One region of the Geodermatophilus sp. DSM 44513 genome, then DNA from elsewhere that is predicted to be linked to it. Evidence: predicted binding sites of a transcription regulator. Region 1 holds the regulator's gene; each other region holds the start of a gene.
The links. The regulator LexA, encoded in region 1, represses DNA repair genes until DNA is damaged. The targets are predictions, from matches to a motif close to TCGAACANNTGTTCGA.

Region 1 (4,204 bases):
CAGTCCGGACCGGTGGCGCGCGGCATGAGCACCGTCGCGTCGCCGGGGTCGGACCCGGCGGCCTCCCCCGCGGGGGACGCCTCCGGCTGCGGGCGGGTGTCGACCGCCCGGTGCCGGCCGGCCGCCGCCCCGGCCCGGTGCCGGCCGGCCGCGGCCGCCGCGTCGTGCACGGCGGGCAGCTGGGCGGTCACCTGGCCGCCGTGGCGGCGCCGGTCCGTGGCACCCGACCCGGGGAGGACGCCGGCCGCCCGCTGCTCCCGGGCGGCGGCCTCGCTCAGGGACACCCGCGGGGCGGTCGAAGCGCCCGGCAGCAGCTCCTCGGCCAGCCCCAGGGACAGCGCCGCCGGCGCGTCGGGCACGAGCACCGGCGCGGGGTCGGCCTCGGGCAGCCGGACCTCGCCGAGGTCGGTCCAGACCTCGCGGTCGGCACCGGCCACGGCCACCCGCACCCACACCTCGCACGCGCCGCTGCCGTCGTGCCGCCAGCCCAGCAGCGACCCCGGCCACCAGGTGCCCTCGACGAGGACCTCGACGTTCTGCGACGGGGAGCTGAAGACGGCGGCCCGGCGCCCGGGGGTGGCTGACACGGACCCGACGGTAGGTCCGCGACCTGCGACGGCGGGTGAGCGACTCGGCACGACGGGTTGACGAACCTGGCCGGGCGGTCTTGTCGCTCCTCGACCGAGCCGCCCCTCCCGACCACCTCCGGCCCCTGGTCAGGGCACCGCGAGGACCTGGCCGGGGACGACGACCGAGCCCTCGAGGTCGTTGAGCTCCTCGATCGCGTCGACCACGGCACGCACGTCCCCGGTCCCGCCGGCGAGCTCCCCGGCGATCGACCACACGGTGTCCCCCTCCCCCACCACGACGCTGTCCCCACCGGCCAGCCGCAGCTCCCCACCGGGGTGACCCCCGACGACCGGCGCGACCCAGGCGCCGAACGCGACCGCGCCGGACAGGACCAGGGCGCGCACCAGCGCCCGCCCGCGCCCGGTCAGCCGCAGACGTGCCCCGCCGGAGGGGACGCACCCGCCGCGGACGGCGCCCGCGGACCCCACCCCCGACGTCACGGCCCGTCCCCCCGGCCGGACCCGGTGCGGACCCGGCGGGACGCTGCCGACGGCCGGTGACCGGCCGGCCCCGCGGGCGGGAGCCGTGACCGCGGCGCGGGGCCCCGGGACACCCGGCCGGTCGGGGACCGGCCGCAGGTGCCCGGCGACCCGCGGGCCGCTGCCCGGGAGGACCGACCCGGCCGGCGACCGCGCCGGTCCGGGTGCCCCGACCGCCCGGGCGGGTGCGCACCGCGCGTCCCCCGACCCCAGCAGCGGCCGCCACGGCACCTGCACCGCCGCGTCGAACTCCAGCACGGCCTGACGCACGTCCACCACGAGCCTCCTCCTCACACCCCAGCGCGTCGAACGCGTGTTCGATCGAACGTCTGTGCGATGTCTACCGCATCCCGCCGACGGGGTCGACCCGACGCCGCGCACACTTCGAACAGGTGTTTGGGAGTACCGGTCCCGAGGCGCTACCGTTCCGTCCGACACCCGTCCGCCCCGGCCCCCGGGTCACCGGTCCGGGCGGGCGCAGGGCGACCGGGCGCGGGACACCGGGCGCAGGACACGGGCCGTGGCGGCACGGCCGGCGAGGAGGAGACGTGGCGGGCAGCAGGGGGACGTCGGGCAGTGGGGCCCGGGGAGGCGACGGCCCGCCGCGGCGGGCGTCGGAGAGCCGGACCGGCGCGGCCGCCGGTGCGCCCGGGACGGCCGGGACCGCGTCGGTGCGCACCTTCCCCGACCGCGGCGAGGCCGGCGACGGGCTCACCCAGCGGCAGCGGCGCGTCCTCGAGGTGATCCGCGACTCGATCGAGCGACGCGGCTACCCGCCGTCGGTGCGCGAGATCGGCGAGGCCGTCGGGCTCTCGTCGGCCTCCTCGGTGGCCCACCAGCTGAGCGTGCTGCAGAAGAAGGGCTGGCTGCGCCGCGACCCCAACCGGCCGCGGGCGCTGGACGTCCGGCTGCCCGGCGAGGTCCCCGGCGCGCCGGCACCGACCGCCGCGACGGCCGGCGGCGCCGACGAGGCCCCCACCCCGACCTACGTCCCGCTGGTCGGCCGGATCGCCGCCGGTGGCCCGGTGCTCGCGGAGCAGGCCGTCGAGGACGTCTTCCCGCTGCCCCGCGAGCTGGTCGGCGAGGGCACCCTGTTCATGCTCCGGGTCAGCGGTGACTCGATGGTCGAGGCGGCCATCTGCGACGGCGACTGGGTGGTCGTGCGCCAGCAGCCGACGGCGGAGAACGGCGAGATCGTCGCCGCCATGATCGACGGCGAGGCGACGGTGAAGACGTACAAGCGGCGCGACGGGCACGTGTGGCTGCTGCCGCACAACCCGGCGTACGAGCCCATCCCCGGCGACGACGCCACCGTCCTGGGCCGCGTGGTCACGGTGCTGCGCCGGGTCTGACCCGTGCCGGTCTGCCGACGTGTCGCGGGACCGGCACGAGGCGGCCACCGAAGCCCGGAGGGTCGGCGGCCGCCTCGTGTGGCGGCCGGGTCATCGGCGCCTATAGTCGCCGTCCCGCTTCTCGAAGAAGGCCCGTAGCGCCTCCTGGTGGTCGTCGGTGCGGAACATCTCCAGGAAGCGTTGGGTCTGCAGCGCCTGCCCCTCCGCGAAGTCCATCTCGATGGCCTGCGTCACCGCGGATTTCGTCACCTCGACCGACAACGGGGCCCGCGTCGCGATCCGCTGGGCCTTGGCCAGCGCGGCCGGCATCAGGTCCGCCGGTTCGTGCACTTCGGTGACCAGTCCCCAGTTGAGTGCCTGCTCTGCGGTGTAGCGCGCCCCGGTCAGCAGGATCTCCTTGGCCGCGCCGAGGCCCACCACTCGTGGCAGCCGCCAGAAGCTCACGATGAGCCCGACGTTGACCCCGGCGGCGACGAAGAAGGCCTCGGTCGAGGCGATCCGGATGTCACTGCAGAGAGCGAACTCCAGGCCTCCACCCACCGTGGCGCCGTTGATCGCTGCGATGACCGGCGCACGGAAGTCCTGGACGCCGTTGAGCACCCTGCCGAACTCGGCCAGGTAGTCGGTGAGCTGCTCGTCGGTCATCGACTGGTCCTCGCGCAGCTGAGCACCGGCCGTGAACGCCCGGCCCTTCCCGGTGATGACCAGGCAGCGGACGTCCTCGTCGGCGTCCAGGATGTCCAGCGCCCGCATGAACGACCGCCGGCTCTCCCAGCTGAAGGTGTTGGCCGGCTCGCTGTCGAGCGTCAGTACGGCGATGTGCGGGGTCTCGTACCGCAGGTGCACTCCACTGCCGAGATCCGGGACGGTGGCGGTCATGCGGCTTCCTCCGGGGGTGTGTTGAGGGCGACGGACGGGGAACGGCGGCGACGCCGGGACGGCGACTCGCCGGGTCTGCTGTCCAGCAGCCGCATCGCGATCACGGTGACCACGATGTTGATCAGCAGGATCACAACCGAGAGCGCACCGACGCGCTGGTAGAGCGACTCGCTGGCGAGGTTGTAGAGGACGGTCGCGACCGTCGGGTTGGCACCGGTGTAGAGGAACACCGACATCTCCAGCTCGCGGAACAGCAGGACGAAGTTGAGCAGCCCCGCCGCCAGCAGGGACGGTCGGAGCAGGGGCACCGTGATCCGGCGCCAGGTGCGCACCCACGACGCACCGAGGCTCCGCGACGCCTCCTCGACCTCTGCGCCGATCTGGCCCATGCCGGCGTGCACGTAGGCGTAGGACAAGGGCAGGGCGCTGCCGGCGTAGGCGATGAGCAGGATGGTGAGCGTGCCGCCGAGCCCGAACGGCGTGCCGGCGTAGGCGATGATCAAGCCGATTCCGAGCACGGCACCGGGGAAGGCCAGCGGTGCCGCCATCACCGGGGCGATCAGGGCGTTGCTGTGCGCCCGCGTCCGGTGCGCCAGCCATGCGGCCAGGAGCGCCACGGCGAGCGCCAGCACGGTCCCGCCCACCGCGAGCACGAAGCTGTTCCCCATGGCAGCCGTGATCAGGGGGCGGCCGAACACTTGCTCGTAGTTCCCGGTGAGGGTGAAGTTGTCCCAGCCGAGCGGCCGCCCGAGGGCCTCGCGGAAGGACGTCACCAGGAGCACGCCGAACGGCAGGACGATGCTCAGCAGCACGACGGCCGAGCAGAAGGTCAGCCCGAGCGCCCGACCGCCAGCACCGAGACGG
Region 2 (4,204 bases), 1.5 Mb from region 1:
GGCGAGCTGGAGATCGTCACCCGCTTCGGCCCGGACGCGCAGCCGGAGTACGACCGGCTGGTCGCGGCGGTGACGGAGGCGCACGGCCCGACGCTGTTCTCCACCGGCCCGACGGTCGACGAGGTCGTCGCCTCGGCGTTCGCCGACCGCGGGCTCACCGTGGCGACGGCGGAGTCGTGCACCAGCGGGCTGCTGGTGGCCCGGCTGACCGAGCGGGCCGGGTCCTCGGCCTGGGTGCTGGGCGGGGTGGCGTCCTACGCCAACTCGGCCAAGGAGGCGCTGGTCGGCGTCCCGGCGGAGCTGCTGGCGGCCCACGGGGCGGTGAGCCCGCAGGTGGCGGCCGCCCTGGCCGACGGTGCGCGGGCCCGCTTCGGGGCCGACGTCGGTATCGGCATCACCGGCATCGCCGGCCCGGGTGGCGGGTCGGCGGACAAGCCGGTCGGGACCGTGCACCTGTGCGCCGTCGGCCCGTCGTCCGAGCGGCTGCCGCGCTCGGTCGTGCTGCCGGGCTCGCGGTCGGCCGTGCGCGAGCGGTCGGTGTCCCTGGCGGTGCACCTGCTGCGGCAGCTGCTGCTCGGCGGCCCGCCGGCGTGACGGCGTGGAGCTCCTGACTCCGTCCGCCCGGTCGCTCGTCGCGTACGGCAGCGGTGGGGTGGAGCTCGTGCGGGCGGCGGTGGTCCCGGGGTCGCAGGACGGGTTCGCGGTGGACGTCGTCCGGCTGGCCCCCGGCGGCGTGATCGGCCGGCACCCCACCCGGTGGTGGCTGCTCTTCCTCGTGGTCGAGGGCGCCGGCTGGGTGTCCGGGCCGCCGGGGGAGCGGCGCCCGCTGCGGGCCGGCGAGGCGGCCCTGTGGGCGCCGGGTGAGGAGCACGCGTCCGGGTCGGCCGACGGGCTGGTGGCCGTCGTCGTGCAGTGCCGCACCCGGCCCGTGCCGACCAGCGAGGAGACGCCGTGACGGTCCTGACCCTGCACGCCACCGGGCCCGAGGCGCCGGCCGAGGCCTGGGAGCGCTACGTCCTCCCGGCCCGCTGGCCGCAGTGGGCGCCGCAGATCACCGGGGTCTCCGTGCCCGTCGACCGGCTGGCCGCCGGGGTGCGCGGGCGGGTGCACGGCCCGCTGGGGGTGAGGCTGCCGTTCCTCGTCGAGACGGTCGACGAGGCGGCCCGGCAGTGGTCGTGGACGGTGTCGGCCGGGCCGGTGCGGCTGCACCTGCTGCACTGGGTGAGCGCCGCCCCGGACGGCGGGAGCACCACCGGGCTGCGGGTGAGCGGCCCGGCGCCGGTGGTGCTCGGCTACGCCCCGCTGGCCCGGCTGGCGATCGGCCGGCTGGTCCACCCGCTGCGCTGAAGCCGCTCGTACACCACGACCGGGACGTCGGCCGGGGTCACGTCCTCGCGGTGCACCCGGAAACCGAGCCGGGTCGCCAGGGCGTGGCTGGGGCCGTTGTCGGGGTGGACGACCGCGGTGAGGCGCGGCAGGCCGAGTTCGCCGAACGCGACCTGCAGCCAGGCGCCGGCGGCCTCCGTGGCCAGACCGCGGCCCTGCGCGTGCCGGGCGAGGACGTAGCCGAGCTCGACCTCGTCCCACGCCGGCCACGGGTGCAGCCCCGCCCGGCCGAGGAGGTCCCCCGTCGCACGGTCGAGCAGCGCGCTCTGCCCGAAGCCACGCTCGCGCCAGACCGCCTCGAAGCGCTGCACCTGGGCGGCGGTGCCCTCGGCGTCGAGCGCCGAGCCGCCGACGTACCGGGCCACCTCGGGGTCGGCGTACACCCGCGCGAGGGCCGGGGCGTGTTCCCTGGACAGCGGCGGCATCAGGAGCCGGGACGTCTCCAGCTGCACGTGCGCACGGTATCCGGCCACCAGTCGGCGCTGGGGTGTCCAGACCATCGGGACATCTGTGGACAGACGTCTGACCTGGGGATTCGTGAGGATCACGGCCCTCGTCTGCGGTAGACTTCGAACACGTGATCGGGCCGGTGGGAGGGGTGTTCGTGGACGAGCTGCTGGCCTCCGTCGATGCTCTGGCCGCCGAGGACCTGACCCCGCTGTTCGGCCCCGCGCTGCTGGAGCGGCTGCGCCCGCTGCTGGTGGCGCAGAACCGGATCGCTGCGGAGATCGCCCGCACGGTGGCCGAGTGCGACGGCGTCGGTGCCGCCGAGCACGACGGCCTGACGACCATGGGCTCCTGGCTGCGCGGCCACGGGCACCTGTCGGACTCCGAGGCCGCCCGGGTGGTGCGCGCCGGTCGGGCCTTGGGGCAGCTGCCGGTGATGGCTGCGGCGTTCGCCGCCGGGGAGGTCACCGCCGAGCAGGCGGCGGTGCTGGGCGCCATCGCCGAGCCCCGGATGCTGGCCCTGGCCGCCGACCAGGGCGTCGATGTGGCCGCGTTCGACGAGCTGCTCACCGGGGTGGCCCGCACCCGCCCGTACGCCGACACCACCCGGGCGGTGCGGCACTACGCCGACCGCCTGGACGCCGACGGCCCCGAGCCCGACCCCACCGAGGGCCGCCGGTTGTCGATCACCCGGCACGCCGACGGGTCGATCAGCTTCCGCGGGGACCTGGACGCCGTGGGCGGGGAACGGTTCACCACCGCGGTCGAGGCGATCACCCAGGCCGGCCGCTGCGCCGCAGACCAGCGCACCCGCACCCAGCAGCAGGCCGACGCGCTGGTGCAGCTGTCCGACACCGCCCTGGCCACCGGCGCGCTGCCGGTGCTGCGCGGGCACAAGCCACAGGTCATCGTCACCATCGGCATCGCCGACCTGGTCGACGCCGCCACCGGCCCGGGTGCCGGCCGGCTGGCCTCCGGGGCGCTCATCTCCGCCGCCCGGGCCCGCTGGCTGGCCTGCGACGGCGCGGTCACCCGGGTGGTGATGGGTCCCGACGGGACCCCGCTGGACCACGGCCGCACCCTGCGCCTGGTCCCACCCCACCTGCGCCGCGCCGCCGAGGTCCGCGACGGCGGCTGTGTGTTCGCCGGCTGCAGCGCACCCACCGGGTGGTGCGACGTGCACCACCTGCTCGAGTGGGCCAACGGCGGGGAGACCTCGTTGGCCAACTCCGCGCTGCTGTGCGAACGCCACCACACCAAGGTCCACCACGGCTTCCGCGTCGAACGCGACACCGACGGCCGCTGGCACACCTGGCGCCCCGACGGCACCCAGATCCGCACCGGACCGTGGACCACCGGACCACCGATGAGCGGCGCCGCCTGACCGGGGTGCCGCGACCGACCGCGCGTTCCACGTGGAACGCGCGGCTGTCGTGCGTGCTCGTCGGCAACGCCCGTCTGATGGCCGGCTCGCTCACCATGAACGAGCTGGCCGGTCCCGCCGTGGGCGCCGCACTGTTCGTCGCCGGGACGGCGTGGCCGTTCGCCGCGCAGGCCGTGCTGCCCGCACTGGCCGCGCTGCTCCTCTCGCGCATGCGGCTGCCGGCGCACGAGCAGTCGGTGCAGCGCGCCCACGTCCGCCGGGACGTCGCCGAGGGGTTGCGCTGGACGTGGGGCAACGCCGCGGTCCGCACGCTGACCCTCACCATCGTCAGCTTCAACGTCACCTTCGGCGCCGCCTGGGCGGTGCTGGTGCTCTACGCCGACCAGCGGCTCGGCCTCGGCCCGGTCGGCTACGGCCTGCTCACCTCCGTGGGCGCCCTCGGCGGCATCGTCGGGACGGTGTCCTACGACCGGCTCGAGCGGCGCCTGGGCCTGGCCACCCTCATGCGCGTCGGGCTGGTGATCGAGACCCTGACCCACCTGGCGCTCGCCGTCACCACCACGGCCTGGGTCGCGATGGTGGTGATGGCCGTCTTCGGCGCCCACGCCTTCGTCTGGGGGACGACGGCCCGGACGGTGCGGATGCGCGCCGTCCCGCTCGGCCTGCAGGGCCGCGTCGGCAGCCTCTACGCCATGGGCGTCTACGGCGGCATCCTGCTCGGGCAGCTGGCCGGCGGGCTGATCGCGCGCGCCTGGGGAGTCACCGGGACGTTCTGGTTCGGCTTCGTCGGCTCCGCGGTGGTCCTCGCCCTCATCTGGCCGCAGCTCGGGCACGTCGCCCACGCCGGGGAGGAGGGTGGCGTTCCGTCACGCTGACGGCAACGGCGCAGGTGGGAGAGCCGTCCGTCGCAGTTCCGGTGCGCAGCGTGACGGAACTGTGCCGTTCCCGCTCCCAAACGACACGCGTGTGGTTACCCTCGGTGGCGCA
Region 3 (4,204 bases), 310 kb from region 1:
CGCCGCTGGTCGACGGCACGGTGGACGCCGTGCGGGCCGTGGTGCCCAGCGCCTTCGGCGTCGGCGGCCTCACCCTGCCCGAGGGCGGCGCGCCCGTGCCGGCGGCGCTGCTGGCCGCCGAGCTGGTGCGCTGCGGTGCGGACTTCACCTTCCTGCGGCGGTCGTTCACCGCCGACATGGCCGGGCGCGACCCGTTCGTCGAGGTGCCCCGGCTGCTCGCCGTCCTGGCCGGGATGGCCGCCGCGGACCCGGCCGAGGTGGCCGCGCGGCGGGCCGCGTTCGTGGCGGCGGTGACCGGCCGGGTGCCGGTGGGCGCGTGAGGCTGCTGTCGTGAGGGCGCCGTCGTGAGGGCGCTGGTGACCGGGGCCGGCGGGTTCGTCGGCCGGCACCTGGTCGCCCGGCTGCGCGGTGACGGCTGGGACGTCGTCCCGCTGACCCGCGCCGCCGTCGACCTGACCGACGCCGACGCCGCTGCCCTGGCCGTCCGCGCGGCCGACCCGGACGTCGTCTTCTCCCTCGCCGCGGGCCGCCGGAAGGCCACCGCGGCCGAGCGGGCGGCGACCACGGCGGTCAACACCTCGCCGTGGCTGGTCGACGCGCTGCCTCCGCGCTGCCGGGTGGTCGTGCGGCTGGGGTCCTCCACCGAGTACGCCGCCGCTCCCGTGCCGCTGGCCGAGGACGCCGCACTGCACCCGCGCGGTTTCTTCGGGGCCACCAAGGCCGCCGGCTCGCTGCTGCTGCAGGCCGCGGCCGCCGAGCGCGGGGTGCGGTCGGCGGTGCTGCGGGCCTTCCAGGTGTACGGGCCCGGCGACCACCCGACCCGGCTGGTGCCCGTGGTGCTCGACGCCGCCCGCACCGGGGCCGCCGTCCCGCTGCCGGCGCGGGTGAGCCGGCGGGACTGGGTGTGGGTGGGCGACGTCGTCGACGCGTGCGTCCGTGCCGCGCTGGCCGACGACCTGCCGCCCGGCCAGGTGCTCAACGTCGGCACCGGCGTGCAGACCTCGACCGAGGAGCTGGTCGCGGCCGCCTCCCGGGTGACCGGCCGGCCGATCGCGGTGCGGCCCGGCGGGCACCCGGGCCGCGACTGGGACACCGACTGCTGGGTCAGCGACCCCTCCCTGGCGGCGTCCCTGCTCGGCTGGCGGGCGTCGGTGGACCTCGACGAGGGGCTGGCCCGCACCTGGGCCGCGATCGCGTGAGCGCCGCGGACGGCCGGGTCGCCGTCGTCGTCCCGGTGTACCGCAACGCGGCGACGCTGCCGGAGCTCGTCGACCGGCTGGGGGTCGCGCTGGCCGGGCGGGACTGGCGGGTGCGGCTGGTGGTCGACGCCTGCCCGGCCGGGAGTGCCCAGGTGGCGCTGTCGCTGGTGGGGCCGCGGGTGGCGGTGACCGTGCTGCCGGTGAACGGCGGCCAGCACGCCGCGCTGCGGCGCGGGCTGGCCCTGGAGACGGACGCCGATACCTGGGTGTGCCTGGACGCCGACCTGCAGGACCCCCCGGAGGCCGTGCCGCTGCTGCTCGACCGGCTGGCCGCCGGGGACGTCGAGGCGGTCTTCGCCGGGCGGCGGGGCGCCTACGAGTCGTGGGCCCGGCGGTTCTCCGGCGGGCTGCACCGGCGGGTGGCGGCCCGGCTGACCGGTCTGCCGCCGGACGCGGGCGCCTTCCTCGCGCTCGGCCCGGCCGTGCGGGCCGCCGTGCTGACGTCGGAGGCCCCGAGCATCGTGCTCGCCGTCGGGGTGGCGCGGCGGCCGGTCACCAGCGTGCCGGTGGTGCGGGACGTCCGGCCCGAGGGACGGTCGGCGTGGACGGCGCGGGCCCGGCTGAGCCAGTCGGCACGCTCGCTGGCCTGGGCGGCGCGCCGCCGTTAGCCGCTGTGTCGCTGTGTCGCCGTGTGGCCGGATCGGCGTGTGTTGCCCCGGTCGGCCGCCGTCAACCCCTGCGCCGGATCTGTGGACGGGCGTCTGACCTGCGTATTCACGTTGATCACGGCAGTCTGCCGCGGTAGACTTCGAACACCCGATCGATCAGGTGGGAGGTGTCCGTGTCCGACCCTGTGGGCGAGCTGCTGGCATCGCTGGACACCCTGGCCGCCGAAGACCTGTCGCCGTTGTTCGGCCCCGCCCTGCTGGAGCGGCTGCGCCCGCTGCTGGTGGCCCACAACCGGCTGGCCGCGGAGATCGCCCGCACGGTGGCCGAGTGCGACGGGGTCGGGGCCGCCGACCACGACGGGCTCACGACGATGAGCTCCTGGCTGCGCGGGCACGGGCACCTGTCGCACGCCGAGGCCGCCCGGGTGGTGCGTGCCGGCCGGGCGCTGGCGCACCTGCCGGGTCTGGCGGCGGCCTTCGCCGCCGGAGCGGTGACCGGCGAGCAGGCCGCGGTGATCGGCACGGTCGCCGAGCCGGGCACGCTGGCGCTGGCCGCCGAGCAGGGTGTGGACCTGGCCGCGGTGGACGCGATCCTGACCCGGGTGGCCACCGAGCAGCCCCATCGGGAGACCGCGAGGGCGGTACGGCACTACTGCGACCGCCTGGACGCCGACGGCCCGGAGCCGGACCCCACCGAGGGCCGCCGGCTGTCGATCACCCGGCACGCGGACGGATCGGTCAGCTTCCGCGGTGACCTGGACGCCGTGGGCGGGGAGCGGTTCTGCACCGCGGTCGAGGCCATCGTGCAGGCCGGCCGCTGCGCCGGCGACGACCGCACCCGCACCCAGCAGCAGGCCGACGCACTCGTGCAGCTGAGCGACAACCAGCTCGCAGCAGGCACCCTGCCGACCCTGCGTGGGCACAAGCCGCAGGTGGTCGTGACCATCGACGCCGAGGACCTCGCCGGCCCCGCGACCGGTCCCGGCGCCGCCCGGCTCGCCAGCGGCGCGACCATCTCCGCGGCCCGGGCACGCTGGCTGGCCTGCGACGGCACGATCACGCGGGTGGTGATGGGCCCGGACGGCCGTCCGCTGGACTACGGCCGCGACGCCCGGCTGTTCCCGGCGCACGTGCGCCGCGCCGCGGAGGTCCGCGACGGGGGCTGCGTGTTCACCGGCTGCGGGGCGCCGACCTGGTGGTGCGACGTGCACCACCTGATCGCCTGGGTCGACGGTGGGGCCACCGACCTGGACAACGCCGCCCTGCTGTGCGAGCGGCACCACACCAAGGTCCACCACGGCTTCCGCGTCGAGCGGCAACCCGACGGCAGGTGGCACACCTGGCGCCCCGACGGCACCGAGATCCGCACCGGGCCACGCGTCACCGGATCCGGCAGCACCGGACCACCGCTGACCGGCGCTGCCTGACCGCCGCACCCGCCGCCGAGCCGCACGACCGTCGAGGTCGTGCGGCCCGGCGTGCGTGCCCACCGCCCGTCGAGCCACTGGCCACGGGCTACGGGTTGCGGGTGCGGGTGGCCCGCGGCCGAGTCAGCGACCGGGCTGGCCGGCATCCAGGGTCCCGAGGAGTCGGCGGACCGCTCGTGTCCGGCGGGACGTCCACAGCAGCGGCGCGACAGCGAGCAGACCCAGCGCGCCCGCCAGTGCCCCAACGGCCGGGTCGTGGTCGTTGTCGACAGCGGCGGCTCCCACGGCCGCGGCGACGGCACCGCAGGCCACAGTGATCAGCACGCTGTCCCGGCGCAGTTCACGGAGCATCCGCGACAACCGGGGGACCCACACCTCCGGCCGCGCGCCCCCCGGCAGCTCACCGACGTCGACGGCGTGCTGGGTCTCGCGCAGCGTGGGGTCCGTCGGCTCGAAGAGGGCGATCCAGGCCAACGCCGCTGCCGCCGTCAACCCCACGCCCACGCTGATGGCCGTGCCTGCGACCTCTCCCCAGCTCCACCCGGAACGGTCGATCACGCTGGTGACCGCTTCCCGGCCGCTGCCGACGTAGAGGCCACCAGCGGACACGATCGCCGCCACACGCCTCCAGTACCGGCTCGGCCACAGGCGTCTCATCCGCCGGCTCAGCGCTCCCAGAGTTGGACGACCAGTGCGGTGTGCGACGCGGGGAACTCGTACACCGCGGTGACTTGCAGGCCGGCGTCCTGGAGGATCGCGTCGTCGTCGGAGGGGACCACCTCGCCGCCCACCACCTGCCGTACCAGCCACACCCGGTCCTGCGGCGCGCGGGCGTCCTCCGGCGGCAGGACGACGTCTGGCCGCAGCTGCGCGGCCGACGTCCGGACGTAGTGGTCCAGCCCGGTCGCCG
Region 4 (4,204 bases), 1.5 Mb from region 1:
GCCCAGCCGCACCCGCTGCCCGACCAGCGCGTCCTCCCCCTCGCCGTCGAGCACGACGTTGGCGCGGAACCGGCGCCGGTCCCAGTTGCCCAGCGTGCCGGTGGAGACCAGCGAGACCCGGGTGCGGGAGCTGTCGTGGAAGGCGCCGCGGGCGCCGGTGAAGGTGTCCCAGTCGTACTCCCCGGCCTCACCGACGCCGAAGGGGTTCTCGTAGTGCCGCTCCCCCGGCGCGTCGGCGGCGGCCCGCAGCGTCACCGGGCGGCCCAGGCACGCCGACAGGACGGCGTCCTCCGCCGTGACGGACCCGTCCGGCAGCACCACCTCCACCCCGCCGTCGGCGTGCAGCCGGCCGGTGAGGAACAGCAGGTCGGGCACCCGTCGGGCGGTCAGCCCCAGGCCGGTGGCGGCGTCGAACAGCGCCCACTGCCGGTCGCCGGCCAGCCCGTCGGCGCCGACCTCGCTGGTGGACAGCCGCTCGCCCTGCAGCGACTTGACCGGGTAGCGCCACAGCTCGGTGACCTGCACGTCACACCTCCCAGCCCAGGGTCCAGGTGCCCGACCAGTCCGCGCCGGACTCGAGGACGACGAGGTCGACCCCGTCGGCCAGCGCGTTCGGCGGGCAGGTCATCGGCTCGACGGCGACGCTGCGCCGCCGCTGCCCGGACGGGAGCGTGTCGCCGGTGAAGACCTGCAGCCACGGCCAGGCGCCGTCGAGGGCCAGCTCCAGGGTGCCGAGGGCCGCGCTGCGCAGCCGCACCCGCGCCCAGCCGTCGGCGTCGCGGTCCAGGTCGGTGAGGGGCGTGTCGAGCACCCGGTCCCCGATCCGGCCGACCGCGCCGTCGAAGGGACGCCGCTCCCCCGTCGGCAGGCCGCCGTCGTCCACCACGAGCTCGGTGCGCGCGGGCAGCTCCAGCTCCGCGTCGGCGACGCCGCCGTCCTGCTGTGTACCGACGGCCAGGTACGGGTGGAACCCGGCCCCGAACGGGGCCGGCTCGTCACCGGCGTTGCGGACCCGCATCGTGACGGTGAGCCGGCCGGGGGCCAGCACGTGGTCGACCGCGGCGGCCAGCCGGAACGGGTAGCCGGAGCGGGCCTCGACCACGGTGCCGACGGTGACCGCGTCGGGCCGGCTCTCGAGGACGCCCCACGGCTGCCAGCCGACCAGCCCGTGCATCGCGACGGGCTTGTCCGGGCCGGCGAGGTCGAGCTGCAGGTCGCGGCCGGCCCAGCTCCAGCGGCCGTCGCGGACGCGGTTCGGCCAGGGCAGGAGCACCCGGCCGCGACTGCCCCGGGGCACCGTGCCCGCGGCGTAGCCGTCGAGCAGCTCGCCGCCTCCGGCGGTCAGGGAACGCAGCGCCCCACCCCGCAGGTCGACGGCCAGCCGGGCGTCCCCGCTGGTGATCTCGACCTCGGCGGGCTCGGTCGGGGGCCAGGCAGCGCTCATGGACCCACCCCACCACACCGGCGCGTCGACCGACGCCGGGTACAGGTGGCCGGGGCTCGCGCCAACGCCTGCGATGGAACTGTGGACAGGCGCTTGACCTGCGGATTCGTGTTGATCAGCTGACCGCTACCCGGTAGACTTCGAACAGGTGATCGGGCCGGTGGGAGGGGTGTCGTGGACGAGCTGCTGGCCTCCGTCGATGCCCTGGCCGCCGAGGACCTGTCGCCGTTGTTCGGTCCGGCGCTGTTGGAGCGGTTGCGCCCGCTGCTGGTCCTGGCCAACCGGATCGACGCCGAGATCGCCCGCACGGTGGCCGAGTGCGACGGCGTCGGTGCCGCCGAGCACGACGGGCTGAAGACCATGGGCTCCTGGTTGCGCGGGCACGGGCACCTGTCGGACTCCGAGGCCGCCCGGGTGGTGCGGGCGGCCCGCGCGCTGACCCATCTGCCGGCGATGGCCGCGGCGTTCGCCGCCGGGGAGGTCACCGCGGAGCAGGCGGCGGTGCTGGGCACCATCGCCGAGCCCCGGATGCTGGCCCTGGCCGCCGACCAGGGCGTCGATGTGGCCGCGTTCGACGAGCTGCTCACCGGCGTCGCCCGTCAGCGTCCGTACGCCGACACCACGAAGGCGGTGCGGCACTACGCCGACCGCCTGGACGCCGACGGCCCCGAGCCCGACCCCACCGAGGGCCGCCGGTTGTCGATCACCCGGCACGCCGACGGGTCGGTGTCGGGGCGGTTCGACCTGGACGCCGTGGGCGGCGAACGGTTCACCACCGCGGTCGAGGCGATCACCCAGGCCGGCCGCTGCGCCGCAGACCAGCGCACCCGCACCCAACAGCAGGCCGACGCGCTGGTGCAGCTGTCCGACACCGCCCTGGCCACCGGCGCGCTGCCGGTGCTGCGCGGCCACAAGCCGCAGGTCATCGTCACCATCGACATCGCCGACCTGGTCGACCCCGCCACCGGCCCGGGTGCCGGCCGGCTGGCCTCCGGGGCGCTCATCTCCGCCGCCCGGGCCCGCTGGCTGGCCTGCGACGGCGCGGTCACCCGCGTCGTGCTCGGCCCGGACGGGCGGCCGCTCGACTACGGCCGGGACGTGCGGCTGTTCCCCGCCCACGTCCGCCGCGCCGCCGAGGTCCGCGACGGTGGGTGTGTGTTCGCCGGCTGCGGGGCCCCGACGTGGTGGTGCGACGTGCACCACCTGGTCGCCTGGATCGACGGCGGGCCCACCGACCTGGACAACGCCGCACTCCTCTGCGAACGCCACCACACCAAGGTCCACCACGGCTTCCGCGTCGAGCGGCAACCCGACGGCAGGTGGCGCACCTGGCGCCCCGACGGCACCCAGATCCTGACCGGGCCACGCATCACCGGACCCGACGGCACCGGGCCACCCGGACCCAACCCGCGGACGACCGGTCCACCCGTGACCACCGCCGCCTGACGGCACAGCACGCGACGCCGAGCCGCACGACCTCCACGGTCGTGCGGCCCGACGTGCGTGTCCCCCAGCTCAGGGTGCGTAGGTCACCTGCGCCGCGAGCTCGAGGACCTGCTGCTGGGTGAAGGCGTCCGGCACCTGCAGGACGAAGGTCGTCCCGTCGGGGAACTGCGCCTGCAGGAACCAGTGCTGCTGGTCCAGGTAGCCGGAGTCACACAGGACCAGCTGCGCCGGGCGGCCGTTCACCGTCACGTCGAGCTGGGGGCCGACCGGCGCCATGATCGACTCCCGCACGTCGTCGGGCGGGATCACGTCCTCCGGCAGCGGGAGGTGCACGGTGAGTGTCTGCTGCTCGTAGGCGTCGTTCACCAGGGTGAGGACCCGCCCCATCTTGAAGTCGAGGACCGACCACCCCGCCGGCGCCAGTCCCACCGCGAGCACGGCCGGCTGCGGGCGGTCGACCAGGCTCTCGGCGACCGCGGTGACCCGCGCCGGGTCGTCGTACGCGCCGTGTCCCTCGATGCGGACCCACTGTCCGTCCTCGCGCTCCCACACCAGCTGGGTGTAGCCACGCCGGGTGCAGTCGAGGTCCGTCTCGGGTCCAGTGCACCAGGGGCGGGAGCCGCGGACCAGCTCGGCGTCCCGGCCGGCCACCTCGACCTCGCGGGGCCTCCCGACCTCTTCGTCGGGGGCTGGGGAGGGCCGCTCCGGCTCGTCGTCCCCGACGTGGATCGAGAAGCCCTCCCGATCCCCCGCGTCGTGGTAGCTCGCGATCATGGCGCTGGTCCCGCTGCCGTCGAAGGCGGGCCGCAGCCCCGGCGGCTCCGGGTCCAGGGACAGCGGGAAGGTCGGCATCTCGAAGTCGACGAGGGTGACGCTCCCCGGCGGCGGACCCACCGGATCGGGTGCGGCGATCACGACCGCGCCGGCCCAGGCAGCGGCAACGGCCACCAGCCCGGCGCCCAGGCGCAGGGCGGGCCGCCGGCCCGGCAGCGGCCGCCGGCGCGCGGTCGGCCGGCCGCCGATCTCGGCGAGCAGGGTGGCGCGGGCGGCGTGCCGGGCCTGGGTGCTGAGCGCCGGGCCCTCCGGGCCGGCCGCGCGGAGCAGGGCGATGTCGTTCATCGGGGGTCCTCGAGGGGGGAGGCGGGGCCGAGCACGGCGCGCGTCTGGCGGCGGGCCCGGTTGAGGCGGGAGCGGACGGTGCCGGTGGGCACGTCGAGGACCGCGGCGATCTCCTCGTAGGACAGCTGACCCCAGGCGAACAGCAGCAGGACGTCGCGGTCGCGGGCGTGCAGCCCGGCGAGGGCGGCGGCGAGC

Region 2: the regulator LexA is predicted to act here: its motif matches at 1,956-1,971, upstream of RTG05_RS00315 (HNH endonuclease signature motif containing protein).
Region 3: the regulator LexA is predicted to act here: its motif matches at 2,008-2,023, upstream of RTG05_RS13815 (HNH endonuclease signature motif containing protein).
Region 4: the regulator LexA is predicted to act here: its motif matches at 1,585-1,600, upstream of RTG05_RS00185 (HNH endonuclease signature motif containing protein).

The regions. Positions count from the first base shown of each region.
Region 1 covers NZ_CP135963.1:3,158,331-3,162,534, forward strand. Annotated here, with positions in the region: gene RTG05_RS15330 (hypothetical protein) at 1-587, opposite strand, end outside; gene RTG05_RS15335 (LysM peptidoglycan-binding domain-containing protein) at 717-1,385, opposite strand; gene lexA (transcriptional repressor LexA) at 1,658-2,461, shown strand; gene RTG05_RS15345 (enoyl-CoA hydratase/isomerase family protein) at 2,552-3,340, opposite strand; gene RTG05_RS15350 (ABC transporter permease) at 3,337-4,204, opposite strand, start outside.
Region 2 covers NZ_CP135963.1:59,093-63,296, forward strand. Annotated here, with positions in the region: gene RTG05_RS00295 (competence/damage-inducible protein A) at 1-594, shown strand, start outside; gene RTG05_RS00300 (cupin domain-containing protein) at 599-955, shown strand; gene RTG05_RS00305 (SRPBCC family protein) at 952-1,347, shown strand; gene RTG05_RS00310 (GNAT family N-acetyltransferase) at 1,293-1,838, opposite strand; gene RTG05_RS00315 (HNH endonuclease signature motif containing protein) at 1,991-3,217, shown strand; gene RTG05_RS00320 (MFS transporter) at 3,271-4,092, shown strand.
Region 3 covers NZ_CP135963.1:2,852,255-2,856,458, reverse strand. Annotated here, with positions in the region: gene RTG05_RS13830 (aldolase/citrate lyase/malate synthase family protein) at 1-320, shown strand, start outside; gene RTG05_RS13825 (NAD-dependent epimerase/dehydratase family protein) at 345-1,199, shown strand; gene RTG05_RS13820 (glycosyltransferase) at 1,196-1,867, shown strand; gene RTG05_RS13815 (HNH endonuclease signature motif containing protein) at 2,053-3,294, shown strand; gene RTG05_RS13810 (hypothetical protein) at 3,418-3,915, opposite strand; gene RTG05_RS13805 (glycosyltransferase family protein) at 3,960-4,204, opposite strand, start outside.
Region 4 covers NZ_CP135963.1:38,046-42,249, reverse strand. Annotated here, with positions in the region: gene RTG05_RS00195 (MOSC domain-containing protein) at 1-525, opposite strand, end outside; gene RTG05_RS00190 (aldose 1-epimerase family protein) at 527-1,444, opposite strand; gene RTG05_RS00185 (HNH endonuclease signature motif containing protein) at 1,619-2,890, shown strand; gene RTG05_RS00180 (hypothetical protein) at 2,960-4,009, opposite strand; gene RTG05_RS00175 (RNA polymerase sigma factor) at 4,006-4,204, opposite strand, start outside.